4 regions of the Streptomyces sp. NPDC005435 genome follow, and region 1 is predicted to be linked to each of the others. Evidence: riboswitches for the same ligand, from Rfam matches in the RefSeq annotation. Region 1 holds a riboswitch; each other region holds the start of a gene.

What was found. A riboswitch is a leader RNA that binds a small molecule or an ion and turns the genes downstream of it on or off. The one in region 1 is predicted to bind cyclic di-AMP.
Positions count from the first base shown of each region.
Region 2: linked by a shared signal. The riboswitch ahead of AB0898_RS31330 (transglycosylase family protein) and the one ahead of AB0898_RS23225 (transglycosylase SLT domain-containing protein) in region 1 are both predicted to bind cyclic di-AMP.
Region 3: linked by a shared signal. The riboswitch ahead of AB0898_RS14750 (M23 family metallopeptidase) and the one ahead of AB0898_RS23225 (transglycosylase SLT domain-containing protein) in region 1 are both predicted to bind cyclic di-AMP.
Region 4: linked by a shared signal. The riboswitch ahead of AB0898_RS13635 (C40 family peptidase) and the one ahead of AB0898_RS23225 (transglycosylase SLT domain-containing protein) in region 1 are both predicted to bind cyclic di-AMP.

Region 1 covers NZ_JBEXEQ010000018.1:117,805-119,997, reverse strand. The annotation lists gene AB0898_RS23230 (polyprenyl synthetase family protein) at 1-333, opposite strand, end outside; cyclic di-AMP (ydaO/yuaA leader) riboswitch at 947-1,184, shown strand; gene AB0898_RS23225 (transglycosylase SLT domain-containing protein) at 1,187-1,687, shown strand; gene AB0898_RS23220 (HAD family hydrolase) at 1,730-2,193, opposite strand, start outside.
Region 2 covers NZ_JBEXEQ010000039.1:13,140-15,332, reverse strand. The annotation lists gene AB0898_RS31330 (transglycosylase family protein) at 163-870, opposite strand; cyclic di-AMP (ydaO/yuaA leader) riboswitch at 874-1,047, opposite strand; gene AB0898_RS31325 (transglycosylase family protein) at 1,240-2,193, opposite strand, start outside.
Region 3 covers NZ_JBEXEQ010000010.1:109,550-111,742, forward strand. The annotation lists gene AB0898_RS14745 (pitrilysin family protein) at 1-697, shown strand, start outside; cyclic di-AMP (ydaO/yuaA leader) riboswitch at 933-1,091, shown strand; gene AB0898_RS14750 (M23 family metallopeptidase) at 1,104-1,847, shown strand; gene AB0898_RS14755 (GntR family transcriptional regulator) at 2,080-2,193, shown strand, end outside.
Region 4 covers NZ_JBEXEQ010000009.1:125,982-128,174, reverse strand. The annotation lists gene AB0898_RS13645 (ATP-dependent Clp protease proteolytic subunit) at 1-226, shown strand, start outside; gene AB0898_RS13640 (hypothetical protein) at 234-539, shown strand; cyclic di-AMP (ydaO/yuaA leader) riboswitch at 971-1,194, shown strand; gene AB0898_RS13635 (C40 family peptidase) at 1,198-1,671, shown strand; gene AB0898_RS13630 (ATP-binding protein) at 1,714-2,172, opposite strand.

The DNA of each region.
Region 1 (2,193 bases):
GGTGTTGGCGCTGTCCACGCCCCGGCGCACGGCGGCCTCGTCCATCACGTCGTCGTGGTAGAGCGTCGCGAGGTGGGTCAGCTCCACGACGACGGCGGAGGGGACGATGCCCGGCGCGTACTTGTCGCCGAACTGGGCGGCGAGGAGCACGAGCAGGGGACGGAACCGCTTGCCGCCGGCCCGCACGAGGTGCTGCGCGGCGCCGGTGATGAAGGGGACCTCGCTCTTGGTGGCCTCTAGCAGGCCCTCCTCGACAGCCGTCAATCCGGCCTGGACATCGGCTTCCAGTGCCTGGTCCCGCACGCTCAGCCCGAACGGCTCGCCGACGGTCACGAGGGGTCTCCTGTCTGCTGGTGTCTGCTGGCGACTACACGGTTTGTCGATAGGTCGCTGCCATCACTCGGATCAGCGTATCCGGTCGCGTTTCCATCACCGCCATCACCCACCGCCCAGCACGGGAGGTATCGGGTCACAGCGGTCGTCTTCTTCTTTGGCGTACATGGACGGACATTCATCGACTTAACAGGACGATGTGCCTGCTGCCGGAGCTCGGCGCGCCGGGCGGACGTCCGTCCGGCCCCCATGCGGAGGGGGTCGTCTCTCCAACGAACGGGACCACCCCAGAGGTTCCGCATCCGACCGGACCGACACTCCCTAATACCCACAGACGGATCAAATCCACCTAATCGCTCATGTCTGACTTTGCGTATTTTGCGGTTTCGTGAGTTGGGTCACCAGACACCCCGGGGCGGCCGACAGGTCCCAAGTACCCCGTTCACCTTGCTCCATGGGCCAGTTGAGCGCGGGCGGACGCAAAGGATCAAGTATCCCAATCGGGACAAGTCAAGATCAACCATTGCTTTGTGTGAATCCGGCACTTGTTCCCGACATGTGCTCTCGCATACGTTCCGGCCCGTCGGGCGACGCCGAATCCTGCCGGGCCCGACACACCCACTCGACGAACTCATTTCGCACGGCAGGAGCGGGGGAACCAGGTAGGCCGCCGGGACGGGTCGACGCGCGTTGACTGACGCGCGTCGACCCGGCAACGGCTCGGGGTGAAGCCGCGACTTCGTGTCCATCGGGCACGGAGCGTTCGTGTCCCACGGACACGGATGTGAGCGGCCGGGCACCTCCCCGCCCGAACCCGACAGCTCACCTCGCAGGCGCCGGAGAGGAACGTGTCATGTCTGCTGCCGCTCAGCCGCGCCGTGCCCGCGCCCAGCGCGTCTTCCGTACGCTCGCCGTCACCGGTACCGGTGCCGCCGTGCTCGCGATCCCGTTCATCGGCGCCACCAGCGCCTCCGCCGCCCCCGCCGTCGCGCCCGCCGCCGCTCCGGCGGCCGTGACCACGCCGGCCGGGTACGCGAACAACCTCGACGGCTGGATCCGCGAGTCCCTCGCGATCATGGGCCAGAAGGGCATCCCGGGTACCTACAACGGCATCTACCGCAACGTGATGCGGGAGTCCTCCGGCAACCCGCGCGCCATCAACAACTGGGACATCAACGCCGTCAACGGCACGCCGTCCAAGGGTCTGCTCCAGGTCATCGACCCGACCTTCACGGCGTACCACGTGGCGGGCACCTCCCTCGACCCGTACGACCCGGTCGCGAACATCACGGCGGCCTGCAACTACGCCTGGCACCGCTACGGCTCGATCGACAACGTCAACGGCCCGTACTAGGCCGTAGGGGAACGTTTCCGGGGCGGGGCGCCCGTAGGGGATTCACCTACGGGCGCCCCGCCCGTCGTCCTGCCGGACGCCGTACACCCTCTCCAGCACGACCGCGACGCCGTCGTCCTCGTTGGAGAGGGTGATCTCGTCCGCGACCGCGCGCAGTTCGCGGTGGGCGTTGGCCATGGCGACGCCGTGGGCGGCCCACTGGAACATGGGGATGTCGTTCGGCATGTCGCCGAAGGCGATCGTGTCCGCGCGGCCGAGGCCCAGGTGCTCGGCGGCCAGGGCGAGTCCGGTGGCCTTGGTGATGCCGCACGGCTGGAGCTCCACGGTGCCGGGTCCCGACATGGTGACCGTGGCCAGCGAGCCGACGACCGAGCGGGCGGTCTCGGTCAGCTCGTCGTCGGACAGGTCGGGGTGGCGCAGCAGCACCTTGCTGATGGGCGCGCGCCAGAGGTCGTCACGCCGGTCCACCCGTACGGCGGGCAGGGTGGGGTGGGGCATCCGGTAGC
Region 2 (2,193 bases), on a different contig from region 1:
GCGGCCCGGGGTCCCGGGAAGCCCCGCTCCGGCGCGTACGGGGGAACACGCGCCGGTGCGGGGCCCGGTGGGGGGAAGGGGGCTCACCGCGGCGCCGTATGCGCGTGGGGGGGCGGTGCGGTGAGCGGGTGCGGGGGCGCCCGGCGAGCGGGCGCGGGGCCGCTACTTCAGGTGCAGCATCTGGCCGGGGTAGATGAGGTCGGCCTTCTGGACGATGTCCTTGTTGAGGTCGAACAGCTTCTTCCAGCCGCCCTTGACGTGGTGCTTCGTGGCGATGGTGCTGAGCGTGTCGCCCTTGACGACCTTGTACTCGCCGTCGCCCTTCTTGACCTTCTGGCCGGTCGGGGTGGTGACGGTCTGGGGCGCGGTACGGCTCGCGGAGCGCGAGGCCGTCTCCGGGGCGGTGGTGCGCGCGGCGGCGTCCGTCGTGGCCTTGGCGGTGCCCGTGGTGGTCGTCGCCGAGGTGGACGGGGTGCTCGCGGCGGCGGAGCTGTACGGCGTGCTGGACAGGCCCGTGCCGCAGACCGGCCAGGCGCCCTTGCCCTGGGCGGCGAGCACCTTCTCGGCGATGGTGATCTGCTGGTCCTTGGTGGCCTTGTCGGCCGTGGCGGAGTACTGCGTGCCGCCGTACGCGGCCCAGGTGGCGGCGGAGAACTGCAGGCCGCCGTAGTAGCCGTTGCCGGTGTTGACGGCCCAGTTGCCGCCGGACTCGCACTGGGCGACGGCGTCCCACTCGGAGGCGGTGGCGGCGGAGGCGCTGCCGGCCGCCATCAGCGGACCGGCGATCGCGGCGCCGGCGACACCGGCGAGCGCGAGGGTGCGGACGGCCTTGGCCGGGCGACGGTGCGTGCCCTTGCTGGAAAACAGCATGGTCGATCCCCTCACCGACGCCTGCGAGGTGAGCTGTCGGGTTCGGGCCGGTTGAGTTGCCCGGCCACCCTCCCCGTCGTGGAGGGGGTGGCTTCACCCCAAGCCCGCTCCGGCGTCAATCACCGGTCCGGGCACTTACCTTGGTTCCCCCGCTCCTGCCGGCGGCGCTTGACGCGTCGACTGTTCCCGGGTGACCGCTGGCAGGATTCGGCGTGCCGGCCATCGGGGCTCGTGGTGACGAGCGGACTGACCGTAGACACGGACACAGGGGAATTTCAAAGACGATCAGGGCCTCTGAGACTCATCCCACACTTTCGCCAAATAGGACATACGGCCAGAAGAGGGACGTCAATCCCGGCCCAAATCGGGCTACTTGCCGTCCGTCCCGCCGGGCACCTTGAGCGTCTGACCAAGGACGAGGTCGTCCGGGTCGCCGCCGATGGCCTTCTTGTTCGCGGAGTAGAGCGCCTGCCAGCCGCCGTCGACACCAAGGGAGTCGGCGATGGACTCCAGCGTGTCGCCCTCGTGGATGGTGTATGTGGCCGGGGAGGGCAGCGCGTGACGCCCGCTGCTGTCCGCCTTCTGATCGCTCGTCACGTTCTCGTCCGCGCTGCCGCCGCGGTGCCGGCCGCCGCCGGAGAGCGCGCCGGTGTCGACGAGGCTCCAGGAGCCGCCGTCCTGCCAGGCGTCCTCCGACTCCTCGGAGGCCGGGGCGGAGTAGCCGCCGGACGCGGCCGGGGCGTCGGCCGAGGCGGAGGCGCCGGACTTGGCGCCCTTGTCCTTGCCCTTGGCGGCGTCCTTGGCGTCGGCGTCCTTGTCCTTGCCCTGCGACGGCTTGGCCGAGGCGTCGGCGGAGGAGTCGGACGAGGGCGACGCGGTGGGCGAGTCCGACGCCTTGTCCGCGTCGGACGAGTCGGACTTACCGGAGGAATCCGACGCGGACGGCGAGGCGCTGTCCTTGCCGTCCGTGGAACCGGCGCTCGGGGAGGCGGTGTCCGCGACCCCCGTGTCCACGTTCACCGAAGCGGAGTCGGAGGTCAGGCCGGCCGTCAGGGCGCAGGTCGCCCAGTGCGTGGTGCCCTGGTCGGCGAGGATCTTCTCGGCGACGGAGATCTGCTGGGACCGGCTGGCCTGGTCGGCGGTGGCCGCGTACTGGTCGCCGCCGTACTTGGCCCAGTCGTCCTGCGAGATCTGGAGACCGCCGAAGTAGCCGTTGCCCGTGCTGGCGCTCCAGGAGCCGCCGCTTTCGCATTCGGCCACCTTGTCCCAGGTGGTGCCGTCGGCCGCGTGGGCGCTCGCCGCGCCGAGGAGCGGGATCGCGAT
Region 3 (2,193 bases), on a different contig from region 1:
CGCCTGGACGGGCACGCCGGGCACGCCCCGCCCGGTGCCGCCGGTGACGTCCGACGACACCGGCCGCGTGGTCATCGTGGACCGGCCCGGCGCCGTCCAGACCCAGCTGCTCATCGGCCGTACCGGCTCCGACCGGCACGACCGGGTGTGGCCCGCGCAGGTGCTCGGCACCTACTGCCTCGGCGGCACCCTCACCTCCCGCCTGGACCGCGTCCTGCGCGAGGAGAAGGGCTACACCTACGGGGTGCGCGCCTTCGGCCAGGTGCTGCGCTCCTCCGCCGACGGCACGGGCGCCTCCATGCTCGCCATCAGCGGCTCGGTGGACACGCCGAACACCGGTCCGGCGCTCGCGGACCTGTGGACCGTGCTGAACACCCTCGCGGCGGAGGGCCTGACCGACGCCGAGCGGGACGTGGCCGTGCAGAACCTGGTGGGCGTGGCCCCGCTGAAGTACGAGACGGCCGCCGCCGTCGCCGGGACGCTGGCCGACCAGGTCGAGCAGCACCTGCCCGACGACTACCAGGCCGAGCTGTACCGCCGGCTGGCCGCGACCGGCACCGTGGAGGCCACCGCCGCCGTCGTGAACGCCTTCCCGGCGGACCGGCTGGTGACCGTCCTCGTCGGTGACGCCGCTCAGATCAAGGAGCCGGTGGAGGCCCTCGGCATCGGTCCGGTCACCGTGGTGCCGGCCGAGTAGCGACGAGCAGCGAGGGGCGGAGACGCCCGTACGCGCGCAGGGGCCCTGACGGCAGACGATCCGTCAGGGCCCCTTTGTGTTCGCCCCGGTCGGCAAATGTCCGGATTGATGCGGAGGTTGCCCGTCTGCCCTGTGTCGTGCGCTACAAATGCCCGGAGTCGTTTGAGTATCGGCCGCCGTCCCCATTAGCTTCGTCCGGGCTGTCCGTCAGGCAGTGCGCCGCGCCCGCGGCACCGGACAGCCGACGCCGAGTCCCCGCATGGCGCGAGCCTGGGGAGCCGGGGAACCATGTTCCCGAGGTGAATCGGGCGCCCACGCGCGAGCGGGGGAGTCCGTAGGAGACCTTCCTCTCCGAACCTGTCAGCTAACCCGGTAGGCGTGAGGGAAGGAAAGGACCAGCCACCACATGGCGTTCATGTGCGCCACCGGGAAGCACCGCAGGCCCGGACGTGTCACGCGTACCACCGCTCGGGCGGCCGGAGTCGCGGCCCTCACCACCACCGGTGTCGTCGGCACCCTGACGGCCTCCCCGGCCCTCGCCGCCGACCACTCCGCCGAGCAGACCGGTCTCACCCCGGTCATCAGCGTCAACGACGACCTCGCCGCCGAGATCGACGCCCAGGCGGCCGCCCAGCGGGCCGCCGCCGAGCGCAAGGCCGCCCAGGAGGCCGCCGCCGCGCGCGTGAAGGAGGCGCGCGCCGCCGAGGTCCGCGCGGCCCGTGCCGCCGAGCGCGAGCGGCTCAACGCCTTCGTCGCGCCGATCGCCCACTCCTACGTCTCCACCGGCTACAAGACCGGCGGCTCCCTGTGGTCCTCCGGCAGCCACACCGGCATCGACTTCCACGCCGCGAGCGGGACCCCGGTCCACGCGGTCGGCGCGGGCACCGTCGTCTCCGCCGGCTGGGGCGGGGCGTACGGCAACGAGGTGGTGATCCGGATGGCCGACGGGATGTACACCCAGTACGGCCATCTGTCGTCCCTCGGCGTCACGGTGGGCCAGAAGGTCACGCCGGGTCAGCAGATCGGCCTGTCCGGCGCGACCGGCAACGCGACCGGACCGCATCTGCACTTCGAGGCCCGTACGGGCCCCGAGTACGGCTCGGACGTCGACCCGGTCGGCTACCTCCGCAAGCACGGCCTGGACGTCTGAGGCCGGCCCGCGTTTCGCGCCGTACCCCAGGGAGCCCCGGTCCGCACCGCCGCCGGGGCTCCCGCCCTTTCCGTACCGTTTCCGGCGCGTCGGCCGTCCGGCGGCCTGCCCCGCTGTCCAAAAAAGAACCATGAATTCCGGTCCGCCGTCGGAAATTCCCGCGCATTGCAATAGAGTCACGGAACGGGCGTCCATCGTCGACGTTTCACGGGGATTAAGGCGGAGGTGGCTCATGCGTATTCCGGCGCATTCGGTGTGCACGGCGATCCGGGACGACATCGTCGCCGGGGTCCACGAGCGCGGCAGCCGCCTCACCGAGGAGGTCCTCGCCCGCCGCTACGGCGTC
Region 4 (2,193 bases), on a different contig from region 1:
GCTGGGCGAACCCGTGCACGGGCAGCCGAGCGATCTGCTCATCCAGGCCGGAGAGCTGGCGCGGACGCGGGCGCTGATGGAGGAGATGCTCGTCCGGCACACCGGGCGGGACGCCGGGCGCGTGCACGCCGATCTGGAGCGGGAGCTGGTGCTGGACGCGCGGGACGCCGTCGCGTACGGGCTCGCCGACGAGGTCGTCCAGCGCCGCGCCCCCGGCACCCGGTGAGCGCGCCGTGCTGCCGGAGCTTCCGCCGCTGCCCGCCCTGACCCGCGCCGAGGGCGACCTGATCGACCGTTATCTGGAGGTCGCCGAGCTGCTGGGGCGGATCAACCCCGCCCGCCAGGAGGACACGTACCGCGGTCTGCGGGCCGCCCAGGCCCTCGTGCGCAAGGCGACAGAGCTGCGGGACGCGCTCACGCTGATGCACCAGCGGGGCGAGACGGAGCTGCACGGGAGCACGCTGGCACGCGCGCTCCGGGTGCTGGACGGCGAACGCCGTACCGCGCGGGTCGTGCTCCCCCCGGACGACGGGAAGTGACCCGACGCGCCGGAATACCCCCGCCCTTCCATCGGGCCGGCACACCCCCCGGCCCCACCCCCGCCACGCTCCCGCCCGACCACGGCACCCGGCCCGGACACCCGGCACCCCCGCCGGCCCCCGCGTGTCGAGCACTCCTCCACTCGGGGAGCCGAAACGGGCCGAACGTGGTACCGCCGACCGTGGTATCTCCGGGCACGTTTCCGCGGCCTCCGACTTGCGCAGCGTACGGTTCACGGGGGCGCGAAAGACCTCGCGTCCCAGGTCCGGGGCTACGCCCGGGGACTGACGGAAGTTCGAGAACGGGACTGTCCACCCGAACGGGTGAGTGGTGAGTAACACCACAAACCGCCGATTCCATTGGGATTTTCCGTCAGTAGTACGTGAAGATCCCTGTCTGACGACAAGCCCCCGCCACAGCGGCGGGGCGGTCCGGGCGGACGCCGAGTCCTGCCGCCGCCCGGATGACCGGTCGACAGGAGTGCATCGGCAGGAGTGGAGGACCCGAGCAAGACGGGTCGCCGGCACGGACGTTCGCGCACAGCGGGCGGCCGTACCGAGTGGCCCTTGGGGTGAAGCCGTGGCGACACGGCCGGGCAACTTCGCCAGCCCGAATCCGACAGGTCATCCTTCACAGGCGGCTGACGAAGGGTTGCGCATGACTGCGCTCAATCGTGTCCCGTCGCTGATGGCCCGGGCCGGAACCGCCTCGGCCCTCACCCTGGCCGCCGTGGGCGGCTCGATCGCGGTACCGGGGCTGGCCACCGAGGCCTCCGCCGCGACCACCGCGACGAAGGCGCTCCAGGTCGCGGCGTCCAAGAAGGGATCGCCGTACAGCTACGGGGCCACCGGACCGCGCCGGTTCGACTGCTCGGGGCTCACGCTCTACTCGTTCAAGAAGGCGGGCAAGAAGCTGCCCCGCACCGCCGCCCAGCAGTACAACAAGACGCACCACATCTCGGCCGGCCACCGCAAGGCGGGCGACCTGGTGTTCTTCCACTCGGGGTCCAGCGTCTACCACGTCGGGATCTACGCCGGGAAGGGCAAGATCTGGCACGCCCCGAAGACCGGGGACGTGGTGCGCCTGCAGAAGATCTGGACCAAGAGCGTCTGGTACGGCCGGGTGAACTGACCCGGTGTGAGCGCCGCCGCGGTCCCCGGAGCGGGGCCGCGGCTACGGCTCCTGACGCGCCGCCGCCGTCAGGGGCCCGGCCGGTGCCGTCCAGGGCAGCTCGACGGCGACCGTCTTGCCGCCCTCGCGGGTGGAGCGCACCCGGAGCCTGCCGCCGCACTCGGCGGTCAGGCACCGGATGATGACCATCCCGCGCCCGTTGTCCTGCTGCACGGCCGCCGGCAGCCGTCTGGGGAAGCGCGGGTGGCTGTCCGTCACCCCGATGCGCAGCCACTCGTCCCGCACCAGGACGAGGTCCACGGTGAAGGTGGGCGACTGCCCGAAGGTGTGCTGCACGGCGTTGGTGGCCAGCTCGGAGACGATGAGCCGTACGGTGTCGGCCGCCTCGGTGTCCGACGGCAGCCCCCATCCCGCCAGCACGCCGAGGACATAGGTGCGGGCCGTGGCGACCGAGGCGGGCTCGCTCGGCAGAGTGACGGATGCTTCCAGATGGTCTGCCATGGCGACGTCGTCCCTTTCCAC